One region of the Rhizobium sp. Pop5 genome, then DNA from elsewhere that is predicted to be linked to it. Evidence: predicted binding sites of a transcription regulator. Region 1 holds the regulator's gene; each other region holds the start of a gene.

Region 1 (10,057 bases):
ACAGCTTCCTGACCGATGTAGAGATGACAAAAGCCGCCGATGAAACCCATGCCGTAAAGCTGACCGGCCTTCTCCTCGAAGCGGCGGATCAGCAGCATCTCGCGATAGGCCTTGAGCTCTTCATCGCGGTCGAAGTCGGCTACCGGGCCGCCATTCGATGCTTTCGCTGTGGGTTTTGCTGCTGTCTTGCGGCTGGAAACCGTCGCGGTCTTTCGCGGCGCCATTCAACCCTCCCTATGGTTTGTCGGTTCTCGGTGCCGCGTACCATAGGCAAGAAATATGACCACAGCAATGCCATAATTGCATGGCTCATATTCTGAGTTAAATATCTGAAAAATATACAAAAATTCGAATTAACTTGATTTCAGTTAATTCGAATAGTGATTGAATATGACGATCTCGTCTGCGCGCGACATATTAAGCTGGTAACGCGCCTTTTCGTCCAGCATATCCTTGTCGAGCGAGCCGTCACTCAAGAGCGCGACCTGACTTTCCAGATGTTCGCGCTTCGCCTTCAACACTGCAAGCTCTTTTTCGCGCACAATACGCTGGCGCTCGAACGTCTCCGTCGCGCGCAGGCCGTAATCGCCATGGATGCAATGATAACCGAAATAGGAGAGGAAGGCGACCGTCATGGCCGGAATGACGAAGCGACCGATTCTTCTCTTCTTATGATGCTTTGTCCACATACACGCATGCTCTTGAACGCATTACCAATTCGTTCAATCTACCGCGCAGAGATTAACCGTTCGTTGACTCTAAAAAAGAGCAACAAAAAACCCGCGCCGATGGAAGGCGCGGGTCAAATCGCAGAAAATCAGATGCAATCAGCCGCGGATGATCGAACGGCCGGCATACTGGGCCTGAGGGCCGAGGCCTTCCTCGATACGGATCAGCTGATTGTACTTGGCAAGACGGTCGGAACGCGACAGCGAGCCGGTCTTGATCTGGCCGCAGTTGGTGGCAACCGCGAGATCGGCAATGGTCGAATCTTCCGTTTCGCCGGAACGGTGAGACATGACGGCCGTATAGGCAGCCTTGTGCGCCGTGTTGACCGCGTCGAGCGTTTCCGTCAGCGAGCCGATCTGGTTGACCTTGACGAGGATCGAGTTGGCCACGCCCATGCGGATGCCGTCGCGAAGGCGGGCAGAGTTGGTGACGAAGAGATCGTCGCCGACGAGCTGCGTCTTCTTGCCGATGAGGTCGGTCAGCGTCTTCCAGCCGTCCCAGTCGTCTTCGGCCATGCCGTCTTCGATCGAGATGATCGGGTACTTGGCGGCGAGTTCGGCCAGATATTCGGCCATGGCGCCCGGCTCGAGCGTGCGGCCTTCACCTTCGAGAACATACTTGCCGTCCTTGAAGAATTCTGTCGAGGCGCAATCGAGGCCGAGGTAGATGTCCTCGCCCGGCTTGTAGCCGGCTTTTTCGACCGACTTCACGATGAAGTCGAGGGCTTCCGAAGCGCTCTTCAGGCCTGGTGCGAAACCGCCTTCGTCGCCGACGTTGGTGTTGTGGCCCTGTGACGCAAGTTCCTTGCGGAGCGTGTGGAAGACTTCCGAACCCATGCGCACGGCTTCGGCGATCGTATCGGCGCCGACTGGCAGGATCATGAATTCCTGGAAGTCGATCGGATTGTCGGCATGAGCGCCGCCATTGATGATGTTCATCATCGGCACCGGCAGCAGGCTTGCGGAAGCGCCGCCGACATAACGATAGAGCGGCAGGCCGGAAGCCTGGGCGGCAGCCTTGGCGACAGCGAGCGAGACGCCGAGGATGGCGTTGGCGCCGAGGCGCGACTTGTTCGGCGTGCCGTCAAGCTCGATCATGATGCTGTCGATCTGGATCTGGTTTTCGGCGTCGATACCGCCGATCGCGTCGAAGATCTCGGTGTTGGCGGCATCGACCGCCTTCTGGACGCCCTTGCCGAGGTAGCGCTTGCCGCCGTCGCGCAGCTCGACCGCCTCATGCGCGCCCGTCGAAGCGCCCGAGGGAACCGCCGCGCGGCCCATGCTGCCGTCTTCGAGATAGACATCGACTTCGACGGTGGGGTTGCCACGGCTATCAAGAATCTCGCGGGCAATGATATCGGTGATTGCAGTCATGGGTTCTTCCTGCTCGGGTGGGTGATAAATCGTTCGAAACCTGTCTTAATCGAAGGTGCGCAAATTACAATGCTGCATGACGGCACCTTCGATTGCGTATCCAATCGTGGCTATAGCACGATCATGTCAGGCCTTTGACTGTCAGCTCTTGGCGACGGCGTCGAAGGCAAGCAGCTTTTCGAGGAGTCGCGGCATATCCTTGAGATAGACCATGTTCGGGCCATCGGAAGGCGCATTGTCCGGATCCTGATGAGTTTCGAGGAAGACGCCCGCGATGCCGGCAGCCACCGCCGCACGCGCCAGCGTTTCGACGAATTCCCGCTGACCGCCGGAGGAATCGCCCTGCCCGCCCGGCTGCGCCACGGAATGGGTGGCATCGAAAACCACAGGCGCGCCCATCGCCGCCATGATCGGCAGCGAACGCATGTCGGAGACCAGCGTGTTATAGCCGAAAGAAGCGCCGCGCTCACACAGAAGCACGTTCGGATTGCCGCTGGCGTTCAGCTTCTTCAGGACGTTCTTCATATCCCAGGGCGCGAGGAACTGGCCCTTCTTGACGTTGACGACGCGGCCGGTTTTAGCGGCGGCAATGAGAAGGTCGGTCTGCCGGCAGAGGAAGGCCGGGATCTGAAGGACGTCGACGGTCTTTGCCACCTCCGCGCATTGCTCGGCGGTATGGACGTCGGTCAGGACGGGAAAGCCGAATTCCTTCTTCAGGTCAGCAAAGATCTCCATGCCCTTTTCAAGCCCGATGCCGCGTTCGGCCGAGAGCGAGGTACGGTTCGCCTTGTCGAACGAGCTCTTGTAGACGAGGCCGATGCCGAGCTTTCCGCAAAGCTCCTTCAGCGTGCCCGCCACCATGAAGGCGTGATCGCGGCTCTCCATCTGGCAGGGCCCGGCGATCAGCGACAGGCGGCCGGTATTGGAAAAGGTGACCTGAGCGTCGCCTTGGCCGATCTTGACTTCGGAATTCGTATTGGTGCTCATCATCTTTCCTCGAAGGCGAAGAGCGTGCCCTGGCCGGGCGCGGGCTTCACCAGAATGCGATTGTTCTTGCGTGTGTAGGTCACCCCGTTAGCAGCCAAATGCGCTTCTGTCACGGCAAGATCGCCGACATTGAAGAGGATCGCCCGGCCGCGCAGCCCCCGCTCGGCGGGCGAGACGGCAATCTCGAAATAGGCTTCCAGCCCTTCCGGCGTCATCAGGCTGATTCTCGCATTCGACGCCGCGATCTTGACGCCAAAACCGGTTTTCTCAATTGCCGACTGCGCAGCGGCAAGGCTGACGAACGGGCCGAACGTGGCTGGTTCCGGCGCACAAAGCGCCACCTCGGCAATGCCGGTGACGCCATTGGCATGTTTCTCCAGCGCATCACGATCGGCGGGAAGCGGGTTGATGCGCTGACAGGTGAAGAGCAAGAGATCGGGCGCACGCAGATCGCCCGCGAAGGCCAATTTGAAGCTGCCGACGCTCTCGGAACCATCCGGCATCTTCATCGGCCGGCTGAACTCCAGCATCTCGCCGGCGCTCGATCCCGTGCTGGCGAACTTCTCATGGTCGCGGGCAGAATCTTCCGTGGCGAAGACGATTGCCGAAAGCCCCTCGTCTCCGCAGCGGAAGCGGAAGGCCTGGTTGCGGGCGGTGAAGACATTGCCTTTTCGCGCTGATGCGTCGCTCTCCTCGACGCTCGCGACGCCGAGCGGCTCCAGATAGGTTTTGTCGGCAAAGAAGACGCAGGCGTTTTCCGTCCCGAAGGGATGACGGGCATCGGCGGCGACGGTGAAGCCGAGCTTGCCGAGCCTCTCGCGCGCCAGGTCGATATTGACGACGGGAAGCACGACATGGTCCAGCGGGTGCGGCGTGGCGGAGCGCTCGTTCATGATATCCCTCTCCCTGAAATGGCTAGAGATGTGCAGCAGCGATCATCTGAATTCAAGATTGCCTGCCGATTGGGCTATGAAAATAAAAATCTCAACGAGTTGATGCGAAGTTTTACGGAAATTTAGCTACTTGCGGAACACATATGGAACATATAGTGTCCGTTCTGGATTTGTTTCAATCACGGGGTCTGACGTCGATGCTCACGCGCAAACAACAGGAGCTTCTCCTTTTCATTCATGAGCGCATGAAGGAATCCGGCGTTCCACCGTCTTTCGACGAGATGAAGGATGCCCTGGACCTGGCCTCCAAATCCGGCATCCACCGCCTGATTACCGCACTCGAGGAGCGAGGTTTCATTCGCCGCCTACCGAACCGTGCTCGCGCTCTCGAGGTCATCAAGCTTCCGGAAGCCTACAGCCCCAGCATTCAGCCCCGGCGCGGCTTTTCGCCGAGCGTCATCGAAGGCAGCCTCGGCAAGCCCCAGCCGGTCGCCGCTCCTGCTTCGGTAAAGCCCGTCGCCGACAATGGTAACTCGATCTCCGTGCCCGTCATGGGGCGAATCGCCGCCGGCGTTCCGATTTCGGCTATCCAGAACAACACGCATGACATCGTCGTTCCGGCCGACATGCTCGGTTCTGGCGAACATTATGCGCTGGAGGTCAAGGGCGATTCGATGATCGACGCCGGCATCTTCGACGGCGACACCGTGATCATCCGCAACGGCAGCACCGCCAGCCCCGGCGACATCGTCGTCGCTCTCGTCGACGACGAGGAAGCGACGCTCAAGCGCTTCCGCCGCAAGGGCGCCTCGATCGCACTGGAAGCGGCCAACCCGGCTTACGAGACCCGTATCTTCGGGCCGGATCGGGTCAAGGTTCAAGGCAAACTCGTCGGCCTTATCCGCCGCTATCATTGACATCGGCTGTGCCGGAATCGGTAAAGCTGTCGCTGCGCCAGTCATAGGCGCGATGGCGCATCCATGGCCTCGACAAGGTGTCGAATGCGGTCGCGACTTCAAGGCCGCCATCCGTAAAGCGCAGCTCGAGGGAGCCAGTCCTGCGCAGCGTTTCACCGGTGAAGAGTGATGCGCCTGTGCGGCAGCGATCGAAACGCAGCCGTACCGAAGTCACGATGATATCGGCGGCATCGCAGGCGGGGCCGAGATAGGCGGCATTGTCGATGACGGTCACGACTTTTCCATTGCCAAGTCGCGATACGCACCAGGCCTTCTTCACGCAGGAAAAGCGGTTTGTTTCACCACCGGTCGCCGCCGCCCGCATCGCGACCCTCGCTTCGTCCTGCTGATCGCCGGAAAGCCTGACGCGACGACCGTCTCCCTCGGGAATGGCGGGGCCGTCCAGCATCTTCGGCGGATAGTGGGTCGGCAGGACAAGTGCTCTCTGCCACTGGTCGAAGATGAAATCCGGCGGCCTTTCACGATTGGAGGCCAATGCCGCCCTCTCGGCGATCGCGACAAGTCCGCCATCTTCCGAAATCACCAGATCAGGCGATCGGGGGACCGGCAGGACGATCAGGGTCAGCGTCGAAGCCGCGATAATGGCGGTGCCGATATGGCGCAGCCGGGTGCGCAGCAGCATCATGAGCAGGAAGCCCGCAACCGCCACGGCGAAATACCAGCCGGGCAAGCGGCCGACGCCGATATCACCGCCCCAACCCGATACCGTCTTGGCGATCTTCATCACCAGCTCAAGGCCGAAGCCTGCGACCTGCCAAAACGGACCGTCGAGGCCAAAGGGCATCAGCAGCATCGCCATCATTCCGAATGGCATGACAATGCAGGAGATGACTGGCATGGCCGCAAGGTTCGCCGGAAGTCCATAGGCAGTCAGCCGATGGAAATGCTCGATCGAAAACAGTGCGGTCGATAGACCGCCAATGAGCGAGGTCAGGAAGATGCCGCCAAAGAAGCCTCCGACCACGAAGACGGGCTTCATGACCGGCAGCTTGGCAAACGCATTCTCCCGCATCGATCGCCTTTTCCAGAGATCGTAGCCGGCAACCAGGGCAAGCGTTGCCGCAAAGGACATCTGGAAGCTCGGTCCCAGCACTTCCGACGGCGAGATCGACAGGATTACGAGAGCTGATAGGGCCACGTTTCTCAGGCTGATCGACGGCCGGTCGAAGAATACGGCAATCAGCATGATCGCCATCATGATGAAGGCGCGTTCGGCAGAGACCGCGAAGCCGGAGATCAAATAGTAGGCTGTTACGGCGGCAAGCGCACCGGCTGCGGCGATTTTCTTTGTCGGCCAAGCCTGGGCAATGCTCGGAAGCAGGCTGAGGATGACGCGCAGTCCGACAAAGAAGATGCCGGCCGACAATGCCATGTTGAGACCAGAGATGGCAACGATATGGGCAAGGCCGGACTGCCGGAGCGCCTCCGTCGTCTCATCCGAGATCGCACGTCTCTCATCAGTGACAAGAGAGGCAGCAAAGGCGCCGGTATCGCCGGGCAAGACCAGCCGTATGCGGTCGCCGATGCCGCTGCGCAACCGGTATAGCCATTCGAGCAGAGCGTCCGATATCGATCCGGCGCTTTCCGGCTCCGCTTGCGCATCGACCTTCGTCGGCGCGCCGTAGAAGAAACCATTCGCGCCGATGCCATCGAAGTAGGCTCCGAAGGAGAAATCGTTGAGCTCGGGAAGCGCCGGGCCTGCCGGCGGTGTCAGCCGAGCCCTGCCTGATATGATGTCACCGATCTCGAAGGGAACATCCGCACCGCGGACGATCGCGGTTATGCGCTCCGGCGGCCGCTTCACCTCCGGTGCCTCGGTGTCGCTGACGGCAAGAATGTAGCGCCATCGCCCGCGACCATCGCCTTCGCGCCGCTCGACGCGGCCGGTCACGGTCGTCGTCACAGATGAATCGAGGATTACCGTCGAGGCTCGCCATGTCTCGAACTGCGCCGAGAGCATGCCGCAAATCACGAGCGCAAGCGCAAGCAGCGTCGCCCGCAATGCAACTCTGCTGCTGCCCACGACGAAGACCATGACCGTCAGGACCAGCAGGCAGACGAGCGAGGCGACCATCGGCATGTCCGATGCCGCCAGAAACCAGAAGGCTGCGCCTGCACCGATGAAAACCGGAGAGAACAGCAGCAGGCGACCATGATCCACCTCCTCGCCCAGCATACCAATGCCGGCACGCAGCGATCGCGAAGCTTCGACCGGCAGCCGGTAGCGCAAGGGCGTGGCCAACTGCGTTCTTGCCGGCTGCGTCGGCACGGCATGCGGAGAAAAGCCCAAGGAATCGGCAGCGCGGGCATCTGTTTCCGGCCTTATTTCGACTGTTGTCAATTCCTGCATGTGTCGCCCGAGATCTCCCGCGGAGGTAGCCAGAATGCAACCTCCAATCAAATCCGGCAAGAATAATCGATTGAAATATGAGGGAAAATCGGGAGCGCCAAAAATCCAGTTGAATCATCGGCTTCCGCTATGCGTGCGGCTCATCGCTGCAGTGCCTAAAAGGTGATGCCGCAATGCACAAAATGCCGTCACAGTAACTTGGCATTAGCTTCGCGATCATATAGCTATCGGTGAGGACGCTTAACCCCTATGGCGCTTTTAAGGCGCTACCGACATTTCGGAGGATCAGCATGACGGATCAAAGCGCTACAATAAAAATCGGTGACAAATCAGTCGACCTTGCCGTCAAAAGCGGCACGATCGGCCCAAGCGTCATCGATATCGGTGCCCTGTACAAGAACACCGCTTCCTTCACGTACGATCCGGGTTTCACCTCGACCGCATCCTGTGAATCGAAAATCACCTACATCGACGGCGACGAAGGCGTTCTGCTGCATCGCGGCTATCCGATCGAGCAGCTCGCCGAGCATGGCGACTTCCTCGAGGTCTGCTACCTGCTTCTCTACGGCGAACTGCCGACGGCCGCGCAGAAGAAGGATTTCGATTACCGCGTCACGCACCACACCATGGTGCACGAGCAGATGAGCCGCTTCTTCACCGGCTTCCGCCGCGATGCGCATCCGATGGCGGTCATGTGCGGCTGCGTCGGCGCGCTGTCGGCCTTCTATCACGACTCCACCGACATCACCGATCCGCACCAGCGCATGGTCGCCAGCCTGCGCATGATCGCCAAGATGCCGACGCTTGCCGCCATGGCCTACAAGTACCATATCGGCCAGCCCTTCGTTTACCCGAAGAACGACCTCGACTATGCGTCGAACTTCCTGCGCATGTGCTTTGCCGTTCCTTGCGAGGAATATGTGGTCAATCCGGTGCTTGCCCGCGCCATGGACCGCATCTTCATCCTGCATGCCGACCACGAGCAGAACGCCTCGACCTCGACCGTCCGCCTCGCCGGTTCGTCGGGCGCCAATCCGTTCGCCTGCATCGCCGCCGGCATCGCCTGCCTCTGGGGCCCCGCTCACGGTGGCGCCAATGAAGCAGCGCTCAACATGCTGAATGAGATCGGCACGGTCGACCACATTCCGGAATATATCGCCCGCGCCAAGGACAAGAACGATCCGTTCCGCCTGATGGGCTTCGGTCACCGCGTCTACAAGAACTACGATCCGCGCGCCAAGATCATGCAGAAGACGACGCATGAAGTGCTCGGCGAACTCGGTATCAAGGACGATCCGCTGCTCGAAGTGGCGATGGAGCTGGAGCGTATCGCGCTCACCGACGAATATTTCATCGAGAAGAAGCTCTATCCGAATATCGACTTCTATTCCGGCATCACGCTGAAGGCGCTGGGCTTCCCCACGACCATGTTCACCGTGCTCTTCGCGCTCGCCCGCACCGTCGGCTGGATCGCGCAGTGGAACGAGATGATCGAGGATCCGGAACAGCGCATCGGCCGTCCGCGCCAGCTCTATGTCGGCGAACCGAAGCGCGATTACATCCCGGTTTCGAAGCGCTAAGCGCTGAAACCAGACAAAAAGAAAACCCGGTCAGAAACGGCCGGGTTTTTTATTGGCAAGAACATCGAGCAAAATCTGCGCCGCATGCTCTCCAGGCGGTCTTTCCGTCTGCATCCGCTGCCAGATGAGCTCGTAGCCTTCCTTCATCGCCTTGAGTTGGTAAGTGTCTGTTGACAGTCTTTCCATCCAGCGCGCTAGGCTTGCGCCGCGAACGATATCGTTCAGATATTCGGGCACGATCGCGTAGTCGGCAATCAGGTTTGGCAGCGCACCGGTCCAGGTCTTGATGCTCGAGGTCAGCATACGCATGATCCAATCGACCTTGTAGGCGGAGACGACGGGAACCCCGGCAAGCGCCAGTTCGAGAATAACGGTTCCGGACGCCGCCATGGCTGCATCGGCTTCAGCGAAGGCTTTCCATTTTGCCTCCGCGCCGATAACGATCTCGGGCTTTACCGACCATCCCGCTGTCATTTCGCGGACAAGCGCCTGCTTGTGCGCCACCGTCGGCAGAATGAAGCGCATCGGTCCATTGCGGGCGACAAGCTCGTTGGTCGCGGCCTCGAAGTAAGGCAGGAGATTCTTGATCTCGGAGGAACGAGAGCCGGGAAGAAGAAGGATCGTGCCGTTTCCGGGCTGCCTGCCGGCCCGCAGGCGCCGGGTCTCCAGCAGCGCAGGGTCGGCGGTCAGGCGATGCCCCACATAGGTCGTTGCCGGTCCACCGAGCGTGCGCATCGTCGCCGGCTCGAAAGGAAGAACGGCGAGCACATGATCGACATAGCCGAGCATGCGCGTGGCGCGGTATTCCTTCCAGGCCCAGACGCTCGGGCAGACATAATTGACCACCGGCAGATCAGGCAGCGCGGTGCGAACCCGCTTGGCAACGCGATGGGTGAAATCCGGGCTATCGATGATGAGAAGAATATCCGGCCTTGCGGCGACGATATCAGCTGCCGTTCGACGGATCAGGCTAAACAGCCTCGGCAGCCGGCTCAGCACCTGAGTGATTCCCATGATCGACAGCTCGGAAAAGTCGAACAGAGATCGCAAGCCCTCGGCCTGCAGCCCCTCGCCGCCGACACCGACGAGTTCCACCGGCCCGCCATGAATACGCTTCAGAGCGGCGATGAGATCGGCGCCGAGCAGATCACCCGACACCTCACCGGCG
Region 2 (10,057 bases), 320 kb from region 1:
TGCAAGAACTATGACGGCGACGTCCAGTCCGACACGGTTGCCCAGGGCTTCGGTTCGCTCGGCCTGATGACCTCGGTCCTGCTCACGCCCGATGGCAAGACGGTCGAAGCCGAAGCCGCCCATGGCACGGTGACGCGCCACTACCGCCAGCATCAGAAGGGCCAGGAAACCTCGACGAACTCGACCGCTTCGATCTTCGCCTGGACGCGCGGCCTCGCGCATCGCGCCAAGCTCGACGACAATGCCGAGCTCGCCCGCTTCGCCTCGACGCTCGAAAAGGTCTGCGTCGATACCGTCGAATCCGGCTTCATGACCAAGGATCTGGCACTGCTCATCGGCCCGGATCAGCCGTGGCTTTCCACCACCGCCTTCCTCGACAAGATCGACCAGAACTTGCAGAAGGCCATGGCGTAAGCCTGTCCTTTCGATATAGCATTGACGCGGCGGGGATTTCCCCGCCGTTTTCATTTTGGGAGAATGGCAAATGACGACGACCGTGCGCCTGCTCGACCCTTCTGACCGAGCCGCCTGGGAGCCCCTATGGGCAGCCTACCAGCGGTTCTATGACGTCGTGATCCCCGCCGAAACGACCGATCTTACCTGGGCCCGCTTCCACGATCCTGATGAAATGATGCAAGCGCTCGGCGCCTTCGACGACAACGGCCGTCTCGTCGGCATCGTGCACGCGATCTTCCATCGTTCCTGCTGGCTGCCGCAATGGACCTGCTATCTGCAGGATCTCTATGTCGAGAACGATCAACGCGGGCTCGGTACCGGCGCCGCGTTGATCGAGGCTGTCGCCGGGCTGGCGCGGCAAAACGGCGCCGGCCGGCTCTACTGGATGACGCACGAAAGCAACGCCACCGCGCAGCGCCTCTACGACAGGATTGCCGAGCGCTCTGGTTTCATTCAGTACCGAAAGGCACTTTAGGCGCGAGACTTGCACAAAGACCTCATCGCTCTATTGATTCTGGCGACGGCAATAGAAAAGCCAAGGGAACACGAGGAGACGTCATGACCGAAGAACTGGTATTTTATACGAACCCGATGTCACGCGGCCGCATCGCGCGCTGGATGCTGGAGGAAATCGGCCAGCCCTATCGCACCGAACTGCTGACTTTCGGCGAAACCATGAAGGCGCCGGAATATCTTCGGGTCAATCCGATGGGCAAGGTGCCGGCAATCCGCCACGGCGATACCGTCGTCACCGAATGCGCGGCGATCTGCGCATATCTCGCCGACACTTTTCCCGAAAAAGGCCTGGCGCCCAAGCCGGAGGAGCGCGCCTCCTATTATCGCTGGATGTTCTTTGCAGCCGGCCCGCTTGAATCGGCGGTGACGATGAAGGCTCTCGGTTTCGAAATTCCTGCGGAACGCCTGCGCATGGCCGGTTGCGGCAGTTTCGGCGACGTCATGAACACGCTTGAGATGGCCGTCTCCCAATCGACCTACATCGCCGGTGAGCGCTTTACCGCCGCCGATGTCTATGTCGGCGCTCATGTCGGCTGGGGCCTCGGTTTCGGCAGTATCGAGAAGCGCCAAGCCTTCATCGATTATTTCGGCCGCATCAGCGAGCGCGAGGCCTACAAACGCGCCAGCGCGCTGGACGACGAGGCCGGCAAGACGATGCAGGCTGCCTGACCCGCAACCCGGCGCGGCGGCCAGGCTGCCGCTCCGGATATTAGCCGTCAGGCAAGCGGCATGTGGATATCCGTCATCAATTCCGTCGGCGGCACATCGCGCGGATTGTTGAGATATTCTTCGAACATGACCCTGTCCTTCAATTGCCGGCCGGATTTCGGCAGCCATTCGGCAAAGAGCCACTGATAGGACTTCGGCATGTTCGCATAGGGCCCCTTGTGACGCAGCACGGCATAATCGCCGCCGTCAATCACGCGCCGCTCGAACGGCGCCTCGGCCGGTACTTCGGCAGCGCCCGTGACGCAGGCAATCGAGCGCAGCCTTTCCTCCGGCACGACGTCGGGATCGTCGAGATAGACGCCGATCATCCGCATGTCGGGTCTGGCGAGGCCGCGGGCGTAAAGCGTGCCGAACAGGGTCTCGAAGGCCTTGTCGATCTGCATGTAGGAACCGGTATGGGGAACACCGATCAGCTCGATCGGTCCGATCGCGCGTATGGTAACGTCTAACATGGCTTTGGTCTTTCCGTTACGTGAGGGTTCGAAGGCTGTGTGGCTTCCCTCTTTCCGGTAGCGGGCCGGCGGCATGCCGTAGACCGACCTGAAGATGCGATTGAAGGATTGGAGATTGGGATAGCCTGATCGCTTCGCAATTTCGCTGACGGTAAGCTCCGTACGGACGATCTCGCCCGCCGCGCGATGCAGCCTGAGCCGCTTGACGGTGGCCGCCAGCGTCTCGCCATAGATCGCCCGGTAGATCCTGTGCCAGTGATAGCTCGACATGCAGGCGATCTCGGCAAGGCGCTCCATATCCAGCTCCTCGTCGAGATGGTCGTGAATATAGGCCGAAACCCGTCTCAGACGGCTTTCATAAAGTGCCCATGCCGTTTCGCCATTCATGTCAACGCCTCATGCAAATCGATCGACCGCAGAGAACCATATCCCGATTTGACAAATCCTGCTGATTTGGCCCGGGTCTGAATTGGAAAACGAAAAAGGCGGAGGCCAAGCCTCCGCCTTTCAAAATCTTCCCGTGAACCGGCAGGTCAGCCGGCGAGCGCCACGGCAACCGCCTCAATCGCCTCGTCTGCCTTGGCGCCATCCGGGCCGCCGGCCTGCGCCATGTCGGGACGGCCGCCGCCGCCCTTGCCGCCAAGCGCGGCGGAAGCCACGCGCACCAGATCGACGGCGCTGAAACGATCGACGAGATCGGGCGTCACGGCGACGACGGCACTGGCCTTGCCATCATCGGAAACGCCGATCAGCGTCACGACGCCGGAACCGATGCTGGTCTTGCCGTCATCGGCAAGCCCCTTCAGATCCTTGGGATCGACACCTGATATCGATTTGCCGAGGAACTTGACGCCTGCGACCTCGCGCACGGCATCGGCAGAACCGCCCTGCCCGCCGCCCATGGCGAGCTTGCGCTTGGCGTCGGCCAGTTCCTTTTCGAGCTTGCGGCGCTCGTCCATCAGCGCTTCGACGCGCGACAGAACTTCCGAAGGCTGAACTTTCAGCGAAGCGGCAAGCGTCTTCACGCGATCATCCTGCTCGGCGAGATATTCACGCGCCGATTCACCGGTCACCGCTTCGATACGGCGGACGCCGGCGCCGACGGCGCTTTCGCCGAGGATGCGCACGAGGCCGATCTGACCGGTGGCCGACACATGCGTGCCACCGCAAAGCTCGACCGAGTAAGGCTTGTTGCTCTTTGCGCCATGAAGGCCTGTGCCCATCGACACGACACGCACTTCATCGCCGTACTTCTCGCCGAACAGCGCCATGGCGCCTTCGGCGATGGCGTCGTCGACGCTCATTAGGCGGGTCGTGACAGGCGCGTTCTGCAGCACGATCTCGTTGGCCATCTCTTCGACGACCTTAAGTTCTTCGGCCGACATCGGCTTCGGATGCGACACGTCGAAGCGCAGGCGCTCGGGCGCGACCAGCGAACCCTTCTGGGCAACATGGGTGCCGAGCACCTCGCGCATCGCCTCGTGCAGCAGATGGGTTGCAGAATGGTTGGCGCGCAGCCGCGAACGGCGGGCATGATCGACCGTCAGCGCGACGGCGTCACCAGCCTTGATCACGCCTTCGACCACAGTTCCGGAATGTACGAAGAGGCCTTCGCCCTTCTTCTGCGTGTCCGTTATCTCGATCTTGCCGTGATCGGAGGAGATCACGCCGGTATCGCCCATCTGGCCGCCGGACTCGCCATAGAACGGCGTCTGGTTGACGACGATCTGCACCTTGTCGCCGGCCTTGCCCTCAGCCGCAACCGCACCATCCCTAACGATCGCCTGGACGACGCCTTCGGCGGTCTCCGTGTCGTAGCCCAGGAATTCGGTCGCGCCGTGCTTCTCCTTGAGCTCGAACCAGATGGTTTCAGTTGCCTTCTCGCCTGAGCCGGCCCAGTGCGAACGGGCCTCGGCCTTCTGGCGCTCCATTGCATCGGTGAAGCCGGAGATATCGACGCCGATTTCGCGGGCGCGCAATGCGTCCTGCGTCAGGTCGAGCGGGAAGCCGTAGGTGTCGTAGAGCTTGAAGGCGGTCTCGCCATCCAGCATGTCGCCCTTGGAAAGGTCGGCAGTTGCGTCGGACAGAAGCGACAGACCGCGTTCCAGCGTCTTGCGAAAGCGGTTTTCTTCGAGCTTCAGCGTTTCGGAGATCAGCGCTTCGGCGCGCGTCAGCTCCGGATAGGCACGGCCCATCTCCTGCACCAGCGTCGGCAGCAGCTTGTACATCAGCGGCTCCTTGGCGCCGAGAAGCTGGGCGTGGCGCATGGCGCGGCGCATGATGCGGCGCAGCACATAGCCGCGGCCTTCATTCGACGGCAGGACGCCGTCGGCGATCAGGAACGCGGAAGAACGCAGATGGTCGGCGATGACGCGGTGGCTGGCACTACCTTCGGCCTTAACGCCGACGGCATCTTCGATCGTGCCGGTCAGCGTGCGGAACAGGTCAGTGTCGAACACGCTCTGGACGCCCTGCAGAATGCAGGAAATGCGCTCCAGGCCCATGCCGGTATCGATCGACGGACGCGGCAGCGGGTTGCGGACGCCCGGCTCGATCTGTTCGAACTGCATGAAAACGAGGTTCCAGAACTCCAGGAACCGGTCGCCGTCCTCTTCCGGAGAGCCGGGAGGGCCACCCCAGACGTTCTCGCCCTGGTCGATGAAGATTTCGGAGCATGGGCCGCAGGGGCCGGTATCGCCCATCTGCCAGAAATTGTCGGAGGTCGGAATGCGGATGATCTTGTCATCGGAGAAGCCGGCGATCTTCTTCCACAGGGCCGCCGCTTCCTCGTCCTCGGAATAGACGGTCACCAACAGGCGATGTTTCGGCAGATCGAAACCTTCCGTCACAAGCTTCCAGGCAAGCTCGATCGCATTCTCCTTGAAATAGTCGCCAAAGGAGAAGTTGCCGAGCATCTCGAAGAAGGTCAGGTGACGCGCGGTATAGCCGACATTGTCGAGGTCGTTATGTTTGCCACCGGCGCGTACGCATTTCTGCGAGGTCGTTGCCGTGGAATAAGGACGCTTTTCCAGGCCGGTGAAGACGTTCTTGAACTGCACCATGCCGGCATTGGTGAACATCAGCGTCGGGTCGTTACGCGGCACGAGCGGGCTCGAGGAAACGATCTCGTGGCCGTTCTTCTTGAAATAGTCGAGGAAGGTCGACCGGATATCGTTCACGCCGCTCATTCTATGCCCTTCAATGCTGCCCTAGGCAGGTAAATCTAAATCCATCGGCTTTTAACGTTCACCTCAGCCACTGTCCAGCCGACAAACAAAACCGGCCACATTCTGATCTGAGAATGCGGCCGGCTTTGACTATCACATAGACTGGCAGACGAACTGCGCGCGAAAACTACATTTCCGCCGCGTCGTCGCCGTCATTGGCATCCGGTCCGCCGTTCTGCAGGAAACGGTCGGCGATGAGGCCGGCATTCTGGCGCAGCGACAGCTCGATTTCGCGGGCGAGATCCGGATTGTCACGCAGGAAGGTCTTGGCGTTTTCGCGGCCCTGGCCGAGACGCTGGCTATTATAGGAGAACCAGGCGCCCGACTTTTCGACGATGCCGGCCTTAACGCCAAGATCGACGAGCTCGCCGGTCTTCGATACGCCCTCGCCATACATGATGTCGAATTCGACCTGCTTGAAGGGAGGCGCCATCTTGTTCTTGACGACTTTGACGCGCGTCTGGTTGCCGATCACCTCTTCGCGCTCCTTGACCGAACCAATACGACGGATGTCGAGGCGCACGGAAGCATAGAATTTCAGCGCATTGCCGCCGGTCGTCGTTTCCGGCGAACCGAACATGACGCCGATTTTCATGCGGATCTGGTTGATGAAGATCACCATGGTGTTCGACTTCGAGATCGAAGCGGTGAGCTTGCGCAGCGCCTGGCTCATCAGGCGCGCCTGCAGGCCGGGAAGGCTGTCGCCCATCTCGCCTTCGATTTCAGCGCGCGGCGTAAGTGCTGCGACCGAGTCGACGACCAGAACGTCGACAGCGCCGGAACGCACCAGCGTATCGGTGATTTCGAGCGCCTGTTCGCCGGTATCCGGCTGCGAGATCAGAAGGTTCTGAAGATCGACGCCAAGCTTGCGGGCATAGACCGGATCAAGAGCGTGTTCGGCGTCGACGAAGGCGCAGATGCCGCCCTTCTTCTGCGCTTCCGCGATCGTCTGCAAGGCAAGCGTCGTCTTGCCGGAGCTTTCCGGCCCATAGATCTCGATGATGCGGCCCTTCGGCAGGCCACCGATGCCGAGCGCGATATCGAGACTGAGCGAACCTGTGGAAACCGTCTCGATCTCGATAACATTCTCGTTCGAGCCGAGTTTCATGATCGAGCCCTTGCCGAACGACCGCTCGATCTGTGAGAGTGCCGCTTCGAGCGCCTTGCTTTTGTCCACCGATTTGTCCTCTACGAGCCGCAATGAATTCTGAGACATTCGATCCACCTTTAGGTTATTGACGCTGCTCAAGCAATGTCGCCGCTGATGCGAAGTTTGTACCCTATTTGTTCTAGTTTCGCAATGGGGTTGCAAATAATTGAAAGAATAAGGTAAAACGGCCTGTGTTCTATTTTTGTTTTATCGATGCAAAGCAACGGCTTAGTGTGCTTCGCGCAGTGAATGCGACCGCTTTGGGCTCCGTTCGATTCGCTCTGGGAGTGCAGAAATGAGCGGCAAGATTCTTGTTCTCGGCGGCGCCCATATCGATCGTCGGGGCCGCATTGCCGGCGAGACGGCACCAGGCGCCAGCAACCCAGGCACATGGTTCGAGGAACCGGGCGGCGGCGGTTTCAACGCGGCGCGCAATCTTGCACGGCTCGGCTTCGAGGTGACGATGATTTCGCCGCGCGGCGGTGATCCCATCGGTGAGATGGTCGGCGAAGCCGCCGATTTTGCCGGCATTGACGACCGGCCTTTCGTCTTCCTCGACCGCAAGACGCCGAGCTATACCGCGATCATCGAGAAGGATGGCAATCTCGTCATCGCGCTGGCCGACATGGAGCTCTACCGCTTCTTCGTGCCGCGGCGGCTGTCGATCCGCTGGGTGCGCGATGCCTTCGCTGCCACCGATTTCATTCTCTTCGATGCCAACCTGCCGGAGGAAACGGCAGCCGCGATCGTCGCAAGGGCAAAGGCGCTCCGCAAGCCGGTCGCGGCAATCGCCATTTCGCCGGCCAAGGTGGTGCGCCTCCTGCCCTGCCTCGATGGCATTGACTATTTATTTCTCAACGAAGCCGAGGCGGCAGCTTTGACCGGCCACCGGCCGGAGGAGGCCGCGGCCTGGCCGTCCCTGCTCGGTGACATCGGTATCGGCGGCGCGGTTGTCACCCGCGGCCAGCGCGAACTCGTCGCCTTCAAGGACGGGCGCGCGTTTGTCCTGCAGCCGCCGATCGCAGACACCGTCGCCGATGTCACTGGGGCGGGAGACGCTATGGCATCGGGTACGCTCTCGGCCCTCATGCTTGGCCACCCGCTCGAGGAGGCCGTCCGCCATGGCGCAGCCGCAGCGGCCCTCACCGTCCAGTCACGGCATGCCGTGAACGAAAATCTTTCGCCCGAATTGCTCCGCGACATGCTTTCGCTTGTCCCGGCGGCAAGAATTCTGCAATGAAGCGGCAACATCGATAAACGGATACGGATCATGACCAAACCCCTCTCGCCCCTGCTGCCCATTTCCTACTCGAAGGAAGTGGCCGCCGCCAAGCAGCGCGGCGCCCCGATCGTGGCGCTCGAATCGACCATCATCACCCACGGCATGCCCTATCCCGGCAATATCGAGATGGCCCGCAGCGTCGAGGCGATCATCCGCGAACAGGGTGCGGTGCCGGCAACGATCGCCGTCATCCACGGCACGCTGCATGTCGGCCTTGAATCCGCCGAACTGGAGCAGCTTGCCAAGGCAACCGAGGTGATGAAAGTGTCGCGCGCCGATCTCGCATTCGCGATCGCCGAGCGCCGCACCGGCGCCACCACGGTCGCGGCAACGATGATTGCGGCGGCCCGCGCCGGTATCCGCGTCTTTGCCACAGGCGGCATCGGCGGCGTGCATCGCGGTGCCGAGGAGAGCTTCGATATATCAGCCGATCTGGAGGAACTGGCGCGCACCGGCGTCATCGTCGTCTGCGCCGGCGCCAAGGCGATCCTCGACATTCCGAAGACGCTCGAAGTGCTGGAAACCCGCGGCGTGCCTGTCGTCACCTATGAGAGCGAGGAATTCCCGGCCTTCTGGTCGCGCTCCTCCGGCATACCAAGCCCGCTGTCGCTGAATAGCCCGGCGGCAATCGCCAATTTCCAGACGGTGCGCGAACAGCTCGGCATCGACGGCGGCATGCTCGTCGCCAACCCGGTGCCCGAGGCCGACGAGATCGCCCGCGAAGAGATGGAGATCTATATCGAACGGGCGCTTGACAGCGCCGAACGCGATGAAATCACCGGCAAGGCTGTGACGCCCTATCTGCTCTCGACCATCTTCGACCTGACGGACGGCCAGAGCCTGAAGACGAACATTGCGCTGGTGGAGAATAATGCGCGGCTTGCGGCGGAGATTGCGGTTGCGTTGGGTGAGTAATTTTTGAGGGCGGGCTAGTTCCGCCCTGTCTTTACCGGATTGCAGTGGGGTCACCCCCCTCTGCCCTGCCGGGCATCTCCCCCACAGGTGGGGAGATCGACAAGAGGCGTGCTCCTCCACATCTCTCCTGTTTCGCTGAATTGCAATGCTGATCGTTGGGGAAAGCCGCTGCGCCCAGCCGATCTCCCTCCTTGTGGGGGAGATGCCCGGCAGGGCAGAGGGGGGTGCTGCACGGCACAGCGTGCCCTCCGACAGCCACTTCCCTCACCCGTCCAGCGTCTCCTTCACCACCACCGCCAGCTGCTTCAGCGAAAACGGCTTCGGCAAAAATCCGAACTTCAGAATCCGGCGGCAAATTGCGGGCAAAGGCGTCTTCGGCGTAGCCCGACACGAAGATGAATTTCAGGTCGGGATAGGTCTTGCGCAGCTCACCCAACAGCGTCGGGCCATCCATTTCGGGCATGACGACGTCGGAAACGACGATGTCGACCTTGCCTTCAAGCTCTTCCATGATGCTGAGCGCCTCGACGCCCGAGCCCGCCTCGTGCACGGTATAGCCGCGCGTTTCCAGCATACGCTTGCCGCCGCGCCGCACGGCCTCCTCGTCCTCGACGAGAAGGATGACGGCCGATCCCGTCAGGTCCTCCGGCTGCTGCGCTGCCGGCGCCTCGGGCTGCATGCCGACCTCGGCGATGGCGCTATCAATCGCTCCCGCCTCGGCGGCAACCGCCGGCTCCGGAATATGGCGCGGCAGGAAGACGCGGAAGGTCGTGCCTTTTCCGACTTCGGACTCCGGCTGGATGTAGCCGCCCGACTGCTTGACGATGCCGTAGACCATGGCGAGGCCGAGGCCCGTGCCCTTGCCGACGTCCTTGGTGGTGAAGAAGGGCTCGAAGATCTTGTCCATGATCTCGGGCGCGATACCCGTGCCGTTATCGGCGACCTCGACCAGCACCATGTCTTCGGCCGGCATGTAGGAATAGTTGAAGGCGGCGACGTCGGCAGCAGTGAGATTGCGGGTGCGCAGCGTCAGCGTGCCGCCGTCCGGCATGGCGTCGCGCGCATTGACACAGAGATTGATCAGCACCTGCTCGAATTGCGAAAGGTCCGTTTTCACAGGCCAGAGGTCGCGACCATATTGCACGTCGAGCTTGACATTCGTGCCGGAGAGCAGCCGGTCGACCAGCATGCGCAGGTCGCCGACGACATCGGTCAGGTTCAGCACCGAAGGCCGCATCGTCTGCTTGCGCGAGAAGGCGAGCAGCTGGCGCACCAGCACCGCGGCGCGGTTGGCGTTGCGCTTGATCTCCATCAGGTCGGCGAAGCTTGC
Region 3 (10,057 bases), 2.0 Mb from region 1:
AGCGGCATGACCTGAAAAGGGCGTGAAGGAAAAGATGCCGTAGTCGTGGAAATGCTCGGGGCGCGCCCTGCCGATCGCCCGTTTCAGCAGATTGGCGAGAAGGCCGGAGAAGACGATCGTAGTGAAGAGATAGGCGCCGATCCAGCTGACATAGAGCGCCTGCGCCTTGGAGCGGGCTGTCTTCAAAAGCTTGTAGCCCGCCCTGCCCTGAAAGAAGAGCAGGATGCTGGTGTAGATCAGCCAGGCGGAATCGCCGAAATTGGTCAGTATCTCGCCGAGTTGCTTCACAGGCGCGGGAACTTCGCTGGCGCCGACCGGCGCGTCGAAGAGCAGCATGGAAAGGAGCACGGCATTGAGCGTGACGAAGAGGCAGGCCTGCCAGCGCAAAGGCGGCATGCCGACACCGCTCCGGCGCCAGCGCCTGTCCAGGGAAGCCCAAAATGCCCGCATCCTGCCGTCCGTTCGAATTTGCCGGGTTAAAATTCGGCGCAAAAATACACGAGATTGTGGCCGAGAATAGTCCGTTTCGGAGAATTCGACCGACCGCGTTCAGGCTTCTCGGCCTTTGACGAAAAAGCCCTCCGCATGCGCGATGCGAAGGGCCGGATGCTGTTTCACGTGAAATATATCAGGCGGACAGCGCCTTGAACTCGGCGAGGATCGCATCGCCCATTTCGACGGTGCCGACCTGCTTGCAGCCGTTGGCCATAATGTCGCCGGTGCGGATGCCCTTGTCGAGCACATTGGCGATCGCCTTTTCCAGGTCGTCGGCTTCCTTCACCAGGTTGAAGGAGTAACGCAGGCACATGGCGAAGGAGGCGATCATGGCGATCGGATTGGCGACGCCCTTGCCGGCAATGTCGGGAGCCGAGCCGTGCACCGGCTCATAGAGCGCCTTGCGCTTGCCGGTCTTGCCGTCAGGCGCGCCGAGCGAGGCAGACGGCAGCATGCCGAGCGAACCGGTCAGCATGGCGGCGACGTCCGAAAGCATGTCGCCAAAAAGATTATCGGTGACGATGACGTCGAACTGCTTGGGCTGGCGCACAAGCTGCATGCCGCCGGCATCGGCGAGCATATGTTCGAGCTGGACGTCGGAATATTTCGCCTTGTGCGTCTCGGTCACGACCTGGTTCCAGAGCACGCCCGACTTCATGACATTGCGCTTTTCCATTGAGCAGACGCGGTTCTGCCGCGTGCGGGCCATTTCGAAGGCGACGCCGGCGATACGCTCGATCTCGTAGGTATCGTAGACCTGCGTGTCGATGCCGCGCTTCTGGCCGTTGCCGAGGTCGATGATCTCCTTCGGCTCGCCGAAATAGACACCGCCGGTCAACTCGCGGATGATCAGGATATCAAGGCCTTCGACCAGTTCCGGCTTCAGCGAGGAGGCCGAAGCAAGGGCCGGATAGCAGATGGCCGGGCGCAGGTTGGCGAAAAGCTGCAGATCCTTGCGCAGGCGAAGCAGGCCGGCTTCCGGGCGTACTTCGTAAGGCACGCTATCCCATTTCGGGCCGCCGACGGCGCCGAAAAGAACGGCATCGGCGGCAAGCGCCTTCTGCATATCGGCTTCGGAGATCGCCGCGCCATGGGCATCATAGGCAGAGCCGCCAACAAGGCCCTCGTCGGTGACGAAACCGGCATTCATCGCCTCATTCATATAGGCGATGATGTTGCGGACCTCGCCCATGGCCTCGGGACCGATGCCGTCACCCGGCAGCAGGAAAAGATTGCGCGCTGTCATGAAACCCTCCTGGATAAACAAGTTGCGGTTTCTTAGACCCCGGAAATGGGCATTTCAAGCGAGAGAAGAGCTGAATCGGTACGCTTCGCTTTCCCTTGCGATGGTTGCTCCCGTGCCCGCAAACGGATTAGAACGGTTGTCTCACGTTTATTTCCTGGATGTTCCCATGACTTCAGCACCCCTTCATCTCGACACGCCCCTGGTTCGGACATCGCCTGGTTATAGCGCCAGCGGCAAGCCGCTCTGGTTGAAGCTCGATGCGCTGCAGCCTTCCGGCAGCTTCAAGCTGCGCGGCGTCGGCCGGCTTTGCCAGCACGAGGTGGAAAATGGTGCGCGCGAGATCTTCTGCGCCTCCGGCGGCAATGCCGGCATCGCCGCGGCTTATGCCGGCCGCGCGCTCGGAGTGCCGGTCACGATCGTCGTGCCAGAGACCACGGCAGCCGATGTCCGGCAGACGATTGCCGCAACCGGCGCGAATGTCCTGGTCCATGGATCGGCTTTCGATGAAGCCAACGCTCATGCGGTTGAACTCGCGGAGATCCGCAAGGCGACCTATGTTCATCCCTTCGATCATCCGCTTCTGTGGGATGGTCATGCCACGCTGATCGACGAGGTGATAGCGAAGGGCGCAAAATTCGATTGCGTCATCACCAGCGTCGGCGGCGGAGGGTTGCTTGCCGGCATTGTCGAGGGGCTGAAACGGAACGGGCTTTCAGATGTGCCCGTCATCGCCGTCGAAACCGAAGGGGCGGCTTCATTCCATGCCAGCCTCAAGGCCAATGAGCGCATCTCGCTTCCGGCGATCACCTCGATCGCGACGTCGCTCGGCGCACGGCGGGTGGCGCAGCATGTCTTTGACCTGCCGAAACAGCATCCGATCGAAAGCGTTGTCGTCAGCGACGCCGATGCCGTCGCCGCCTGCCTGAAATTTGCCGATGCCCATCGCATTCTGGTCGAGCCGGCCTGCGGCGCGGCTCTTGCCGTTGCCGATGTACATGCCGGGCTTCTTCAGCGCTTCGACAATCCGCTGATCGAAGTCTGCGGCGGCATCGGCGTGTCGCTCGAAAAGCTGAGGCTTTGGAAAGAGAAATTTCTCTGACCAGAAACGGCCTTTAAAGAAAAAGCCGGGCGAAGCCCGGCTTGGTCGATAATCCGTTGGATGGGCTCAGGCAGCCCAGGGGTGCGAAGCGGCGTTCTTCTTTTCGAACTCGTCGATCGCTTTGCCCTTTTCCATCGTCAGGCCGATATCGTCGAGGCCGTTCAGCAGGCAGTGGCGCTTGAACTCGTCGAGGTCGAACTTGATCGAGCCGCCATCGGGACCAGTGATCTCAAGGCTCTCAAGATCGACGGTCAGGATGGCGTTGGAGCCACGCTCAGCGTCGTCCATCAGCTTGTCGAGATCTTCCTGGCTGACCTTGATCGGCAGGATGCCGTTCTTGAAGCAGTTGTTGTAGAAAATGTCGGCGAAGCTGGTGGAAATCACGCAGCGGATGCCGAAATCGAGCAGTGCCCACGGAGCATGCTCGCGCGAGGAGCCGCAGCCGAAATTGTCGCCGGCGACCAGGATCTTGGCATCGCGATAGGCCGGCTTGTTCAGCACGAAATCGGGGTTTTCGGAGCCGTCTTCGTTGTAGCGGGCTTCGGCGAAAAGACCCTTGCCGAGACCGGTGCGCTTGATGGTCTTCAGATAGTCCTTCGGAATGATCATGTCGGTGTCGATATTGACGACCGGCAAGGGCGCTGCAACGCCCGTGAGCTTCACGAATTTATCCATGACCCATGCTCCATTTCAGCAAACGTACTTTCTGGAATTTGCATCTAGTCCAGTTTTTCGTCGAAATGAAGGAGAATCTTTCTAAAATAGTGGCCACGCGACGTTTCGCGCGGCCTGCCGTTGTACACGCCCGTTACTTGGTCGGTGCGTTGAGACCCCAAAGGACGCCGAAGGGATCGCGAAGCTGGCCATAGCGGTCGCCCCAGAACATCAGTTCGACCGGCATGACGACTTCGGCACCGGCAGCGACCGCCCGGTCCCACCAGAAATCGATGTCGTCGATAACAAGCTGGATGGCGAAGCCTTCATGGCCTTTGAAGGGATGGCCGTATTCGGGATAGGCATCCGACAGCATGAGGGAGCTGCCGTTGATATAGAGATGCACATGCATCGTCCGGCCGCTCTCGTCGACCGGCACCCTGTAGGCTTCTTCGGCGCCGAAAGCCTTCTGGTAGAATTCCGCGGCCTTCACCGCGCCGCCGACCGTCAGATAAGGCAGCAGGCCATTCTTGACCGGCGGCATTTTGACCGGATTGTTTTCCGTCGTCGTATCCATGCTCGTCCTCCATCGTTTTTGAGCGCCGGCTGAATGCCTGGCTGCTTCAAAGGACGTATCATGGAAGCATGATCCGACAGTGTCAGTTCATTTTTTGGGCGTAAGCTGCTTAGAGGTCGATGATCGTGCCGCGGCCGTCGTTCCAGATGCGCATCTCGCGTTGGCCGTTATTTGCCTTGGCACGCACCGGAGCGGGCTTCATCTTCATCGAAAGTGCACGGCCGACCATCAGTACGGTCAGAATGCCGCCGACGGCGAGCGTCACCGAGAAGGTGAGAAGCAGCATGGCCACGAAAAAGGTGGCGCCGGCAAGCATGATGAAGATGGAGCGAATGTTCTGCATTGGTTTGAGACCTTTCTTCAGAAAGGAATGTGGTCCTTCTTTTTCCTCTCTGCAAGGTAAGCATGGCTTTTTGGTGTCTTGCCGGGCTTTGCGAAGCTTGGCACTAATGGTTCATGAACCGAACCAGATCTCTCCGTTCTCTGCGCCTGCGCCGCTCGGTGCTGAGCGTACCCGCCATTAATGCGCGGGCGCTCGAAAAGAGCCATTCCCTTGATTGCGATGCCGTTATTTTCGATCTGGAGGATTCGGTAGCGCCGGTGAAGAAGGGAGAAGCGCGGGAAAATCTGAGACGTTTTTTTGCCGGGCCGGCGCTCGAGGGCAAGGAAAGGATCATTCGTATCAATTCTTTGTCATCCGAGTTCGGGCCGGCGGATCTCGATCTGGTCAAGGACGTTTTGCCCGATGCCGTTCTGTTGCCGAAGGTGGACGAACCTCAGAATGTCACCGACATCAGCGACCTGCTGGCGGAAGCGGATGCGCCGGAAGAACTGCGCATCTGGGCGATGATCGAGACGCCGCGCGGCGTGCTGAATGTCGGCGCAATCGCCGAAGCCGGCCGCACGCCGGGATCGCGGCTCGATTGCCTCGTCGTCGGCCTCAACGACCTGCGCAAGGAAACGGGCGTCTTGCCGCAGCCGGGACGGACCTACCTAGTGCCATGGCTGATGCAGGTGATCCTGGCGGTCAAGGCCTACGGGCTCGATGCGCTCGACAGTGTCTTCAACGATTTCCAGGATGGCGAAGGCTTCGATGCCGAATGCGGACAGGGCCGCGCCATGGGTTTTGCCGGCAAGATGCTGATCCACCCCTTGCAGATTGCAGCCGCCAACCGGCATTTCGGGCCGAGCACGCAGGAGATAACGGAAGCCGAGGCGATCATTGCTGCCTTTGCCGATCCGGCTGCCGAGGGCCGCAACGTCATCACTGCGGACGGGCGGATGATCGAGCGGCTGCATCTTGTCCAGGCCGAAGCTCTGGTTCATAAAGCTCGCCTGATTTCTGCAAGAAAGCCAGCCTGATGAAACTCTACCGCTTCCTGACCGGTCCCGACGACGCCTCCTTCTGCCACAAGGTCACCGCCGCCCTCAACAAGGGCTGGTCGCTGGAGGGCTCGCCGACCTATGCCTTCAATGCCGCGACCGGCGCGATGCAATGCGGTCAGGCCGTCGTCAAGGAGGTCGAAGGCAAGGATTACGATCCCGAGATGAAGCTCTCCGAGCAGTAGCGCGTTCTGCCGAACGCGCGGCTTGTTTTATGCATGTCGTTGTCCCGGAACCGCTGCACACTTCCGGGCGACATGCATTAGCGCTCGGCGGCTTCCTCGGCACTTGCCTCGATCCGCTCCATGTCGTCGTCGCTCAGGCCGAAATGGTGGCCGATCTCGTGGATCAGGACGTGGGTGATGATATCGCCGAGCGTCTCGTCGTTTTCGGCCCAGTAATCGAGGATGGGACGCCGGTAGAGGCGGATGCGGTTCGGCATCTCGCCGGTTTCTACCGTGAAGCGTTCGGAAATGCCCCTTCCCTCGAAAAGGCCGAGCAGATCGAAGGGGGTTTCCAGCGCCATGTCCTCGAAAACGTCGTCATCGGGGAAATCCTCGATCTCGATCGTGAGGTTGGTCGTCAGCTGGCGGAATTCATCCGGCAGATGGCTGTAGGCCTCCATGGCCAGCGACTCGAAAGTGCTGATCGTCGGCGCATGGCGGTCCCGCCAATCATCGCTCTGGTCTATGCGGGCCATGAATATTCCTTCCTTTGCGGGCCCATATAGAACCTTTATCGCCGATTTTCGAGTGCGGAATCAAAGGCAGGAATAAATTCATAGAAAATGGTTGTTGACTCTTCTTCGGCTCTCTGGAATCCATAAGAACATAACAGGAACAAGACGAACGGAGTGAACGCCATGGCGCAGACCGCCCTGGCGCGCGAGCGGCTTTTTGCGCTCCGCGAAACCATCGCCAAGCTAGAAGGAAAGTCCGCGCCGGCGCTTGCGGCAGCGGAGCGGGAAGCCCTGGCGTCGGGAAAGGTCGGGCGACAGGCTGTCGAACGGAACGGCTGCGGGCTTCGTCTGCCGTTCGGCGTCGCACCGCTCGACGAGGCGATGGAAGGTGGCCTGCCGCTCGATGCGATCATCGAATTCCGCGCGTCTCTGTCACGCGATGCAGGTCCGGCAAGCGGGCTGGCGATGGCCGTTGCCGCGCGGCTTCAGAAACGGGAGGCGGATGCCGGCAGGCTTCTGCCGCTGCTCTGGATCGGCGATGCCATCGGCACGCTGGAGGCCGGCCGCCCCTATGCTCCAGGGCTTCTGGATTTCGGGCTGAACCCGGAACGATTTCTTCATGCGGCGCCGCGCAAGCTGGGCGAAGCCCTCTGGCTTGCCGAGACCGCGGTGGAAAGCGCTGCCTTCTCGGCCGTCGTCTTCGAAGTGCGGGGCAATCCTGCGCATTTCGGTTTGACGGAAAGCCGCAGGCTCAATCTCAGGACGCGGGCTGCCCGCCGTCCGCTCTTTCTTGTCCGGCAGGCCGGCGAGGAAGAGGCGAGCAGTGCGGCCTTTCGTCTGCATGTCGAATCCGCGCCATCAGGTCTGCGGCCGCTGCCGGACAGATCGAAGCTTTCCGGCAGCATCGGCAATCCGATTTTCCGTCTCACGCTGGAGAAGAGCCGCAATCCGGCCCCGCTCTCCTTTCTTCTGGAGTGGAATCCCCATGAACGCGAATTTCTCCCTGTTGCCGAACCAGGCTTCGCTCGTCCTCCAGGCGAACAGTCAGCGCATTCTGGCGCTCAGCTTTCCGCATCTGCCAACAGATCGCATCGCTCGCAGGCGATGGGGGCTCTCCTGGCGTTCGAGAGGGCGTCCTGAGGAGCCGCCGATCGTCTGTTCCGGCAAGCTCAACAATGCCATGCGGCTGACGGCACTGGACGAGTTGGCCGAGAGGCTGGGGCTGAAGAAGGAGCAGGGCGTTGCCGAAGCACACGCCATGTATCCGGCGCTCGATGTCGTGGAAGAAGATCCTGCGGCCGACCGTCGGTTGCTGGAGGCAATTGCCGATTGGTGCGACCGTTATACGCCGCTGGTGGCGTTCGACGGCAAGGATGGCCTGTTTCTCGACATTACCGGTTGCGCCCATCTTTTCGGTGGTGAAAAGGCGCTTCTCAAGGATGTGCTGGCGCGCCTCTTTCACATGGGGTTCGATGCACGGGGAGCGATCTCATCGTCTCCGGGCCTTTCCTGGGCAATGTCCCGCTTCGGGCAAGGCGGTGTGATTGGGGATGAGGAAACCGATACTGTGCTGGCGCCTCTGCCGGTCGCTGCCTTGCGGCTGGAAGGGCAAACCGTCGATGCCCTGAAGAAGCTCGGTCTCAAATATGTCGGTGACGTCATCAATGCGCCGCGAGCGCCGCTGACCCGCCGATTCGGCCCGGAGCTGCTCCTGCGTCTCGACCAGGCGCTGGGACGCGAAGAGGAGCCGGTGTCGCCCCGGCGTCCCGTCGCCAGCCTCTCGGCCGAAAGCCGGCTGATCGAGCCCATCGGCACGGAAGAGCAGATCCTCTCCGTCACCAGACAGGTCGCCGTGTCGCTGCAGCCGTCGCTGGAGGCGCGGGGAGCCGGCGGGCGTGTGTTCGAACTGGTCCTGTTCCGCGTCGACGGCAGGGTTTTTCGCATTTCCGTCGGCGCTTCGCAGCCGCTTCGCGAACCGAAATTCATCGCCGGGCTTTTTTCCGAGCGATTGCAGGCGGTCTATGACGATATCGATGCTGGCTATGGTTTCGAGATCCTCCGGCTGAATGTGTTGCGGCATGAGCCGTTCAACGAGGCGCAAGGTGATTTCGAAGGCGACCGCCAGGGGGAAATCTCGCTTTCTGTTTTCGTCGATCGGGTTTCGGCCCGGCTTGGTGCGGATTGCTTGCAAAGCTTTCAGCTCCGCGAGAGCCACGTGCCGGAACGTGCCGTCATCACGGTTCCGGCGATGGACAATCTTTCGAGACGGCGGAAGGCGGAGCGGGACAGTCCTCTTCCCTTCCGTGAAGAGCGGCCGTTGCGGCTTTTTGCAACGCCGGAGCCTGTCGAGACTGTGCTCGCCGAAGTGCCCGATGGTCCCCCGCAAGTTTTTCGTTGGCGGCGCATGCAGCATCAGGTGGCAAAAAGCGAAGGTCCGGAGCGGATTGCCATGGAGTGGTGGATCGACGGAAGCGACGCCGAGGCACGTGATTATTTCCGTATTGAGGATGAGGCCGGGCATCGCTTTTGGATCTATCGCCGCGGTTTTTATGGTGAGGAACTCGATCCCCGCTGGTTCATGCACGGAGTTTTTGCATGAAACCCGTACGCGCATTCTTCGAGATCGGTACACGAACGAATTTTTCGTTCCTCGAAGGCGCCTCCAGCCCTGAGGAGATGGTCGTGCAGGCCGCTTATCTGAAGCTTGGAGGGCTCGGCATTGCGGACCGGAATTCGGTTGCCGGTGTGGTGCGGGCGCATGCACAGGCAGAACAGCTTCAGGAGAAATACAGGAACAGAGAAGAGATTCTGGCCCAGGCTAAGAAGGAAGGAAAAAAGGAGGTAATCCTCGATCCTATCCGGGTTCAGCCGGGCGCCCGTCTCGTCTTTTGCGATGGAACGCCTGATATCCTCGCCTATCCGTGCAACCGGCGGGGCTGGGCAAACATCTGTCGCCTTCTCAGTGCGGGTAATCTGAAGGAGGAGGCGGTCAAGGGAAGCTGCATCCTGACGGAAGCCGAGCTTATGGAATGGGGCGACGAGATGATGCTTGCCCTCGTTCCCGATCGTATTCTTGTCGATAGCCAGGCTGGCCAGTCGGGGTTGGAAGATTACTTGAAACGCTTTCGCAAACGGTTCGGCAAAGCATTCCATGTGGCGCTGGCCCCCGCCTATGACGGTCGCGACAGACAGGTTTTTGCGGTATTTGCCATGCTTGCCGCCCGAAACCGCGTGCCGCTAATTGCGACCAACCAGCCGCTCTACCACCATCCCGAACGCCGGCCGCTTTCGGATGTCGTGATCGCGATCCGGGAGCATGTGCAGATATCGCAAGCCGGATTCCTGCTGGCGCCGAATGCCGAACGCTATCTCAAGGATTCACGTGAAATGCTCCGGATCTTCCGGGATTATCCTGATGCGGTCGAGAATACGCAGGCCTTCTTCGCCAAATTGACCTTTTCGTTGAAGGAACTGGAGCACAATTACCCGCCGGAAAACGATCCCGGTGAAACGCCGCAGGAGACCTTGGAAAGGCTGACGAGAGCGGGAGCGGCGAAACGCTATCCTGAGGGCATTCCGGCCAAGGTGGCGCCGCAGATCGAATATGAACTCGATCTCATTCGCCAGAAGAAATACGCCTCCTATTTCCTGACGGTTTACAAGATCATCCAACACGCCCGCTATGAACTCAAGGTCTTGTGCCAGGGGCGCGGGTCGGCGGCGAATTCGGTCATCTGCTATTGCCTCGAGATAACGGAAGTCGATCCTCGAAAGAGCACATTGCTTTTCGACCGCTTCATTTCGATGGACCGGGACGAACCGCCTGACATCGACGTCGATTTCGAGCATGACCGGCGCGAAGAGGTCATCCAGTTCATTTATAAAAATTACAAGAGAGAGCATGCGGGGCTGACGGCGGGGGTG

What was found. Region 1 encodes LexA, which represses DNA repair genes until DNA is damaged. Its sites were predicted from a motif close to TGTTCNNNNTGTGTTCNG; they were not measured.
Region 2: recA (recombinase RecA) is a predicted target of LexA. The motif match lies at 6,723-6,740, and genes of this name have one in related genera.
Region 3: NE852_RS21560 (ImuA family protein) is a predicted target of LexA. The motif match lies at 6,279-6,296, and genes of this name have one in related genera.

The regions. Positions count from the first base shown of each region.
Region 1 covers NZ_CP099399.1:1,532,363-1,542,419, reverse strand. Annotated here, with positions in the region: gene pdhA (pyruvate dehydrogenase (acetyl-transferring) E1 component subunit alpha) at 1-224, opposite strand, end outside; gene NE852_RS09825 (septum formation initiator family protein) at 369-689, opposite strand; gene eno (phosphopyruvate hydratase) at 828-2,102, opposite strand; gene kdsA (3-deoxy-8-phosphooctulonate synthase) at 2,244-3,089, opposite strand; gene NE852_RS09810 (VOC family protein) at 3,089-3,982, opposite strand; gene lexA (transcriptional repressor LexA) at 4,180-4,899, shown strand; gene NE852_RS09800 (ComEC/Rec2 family competence protein) at 4,880-7,309, opposite strand; gene gltA (citrate synthase) at 7,600-8,889, shown strand; gene lpxB (lipid-A-disaccharide synthase) at 8,920-10,057, opposite strand, start outside.
Region 2 covers NZ_CP099399.1:1,852,262-1,862,318, forward strand. Annotated here, with positions in the region: gene NE852_RS11370 (NADP-dependent isocitrate dehydrogenase) at 1-414, shown strand, start outside; gene NE852_RS11375 (GNAT family N-acetyltransferase) at 485-931, shown strand; gene NE852_RS11380 (glutathione S-transferase family protein) at 1,015-1,641, shown strand; gene NE852_RS11385 (GyrI-like domain-containing protein) at 1,689-2,540, opposite strand; gene alaS (alanine--tRNA ligase) at 2,687-5,341, opposite strand; gene recA (recombinase RecA) at 5,508-6,596, opposite strand; gene NE852_RS11400 (carbohydrate kinase family protein) at 6,826-7,770, shown strand; gene NE852_RS11405 (pseudouridine-5'-phosphate glycosidase) at 7,801-8,727, shown strand; partial or broken gene cckA (cell cycle histidine kinase CckA) at 8,992-10,057, opposite strand, start outside.
Region 3 covers NZ_CP099399.1:3,951,022-3,961,078, reverse strand. Annotated here, with positions in the region: gene lpxE (lipid A 1-phosphatase LpxE) at 1-450, opposite strand, end outside; gene leuB (3-isopropylmalate dehydrogenase) at 629-1,741, opposite strand; gene NE852_RS21595 (pyridoxal-phosphate dependent enzyme) at 1,908-2,840, shown strand; gene leuD (3-isopropylmalate dehydratase small subunit) at 2,907-3,515, opposite strand; gene NE852_RS21585 (glyoxalase/bleomycin resistance/extradiol dioxygenase family protein) at 3,649-4,071, opposite strand; gene NE852_RS21580 (hypothetical protein) at 4,181-4,414, opposite strand; gene NE852_RS21575 (CoA ester lyase) at 4,528-5,433, shown strand; gene NE852_RS21570 (DUF1737 domain-containing protein) at 5,433-5,639, shown strand; gene NE852_RS21565 (metallopeptidase family protein) at 5,717-6,154, opposite strand; gene NE852_RS21560 (ImuA family protein) at 6,317-7,273, shown strand; gene NE852_RS21555 (DNA polymerase Y family protein) at 7,314-8,732, shown strand; gene NE852_RS21550 (error-prone DNA polymerase) at 8,729-10,057, shown strand, end outside.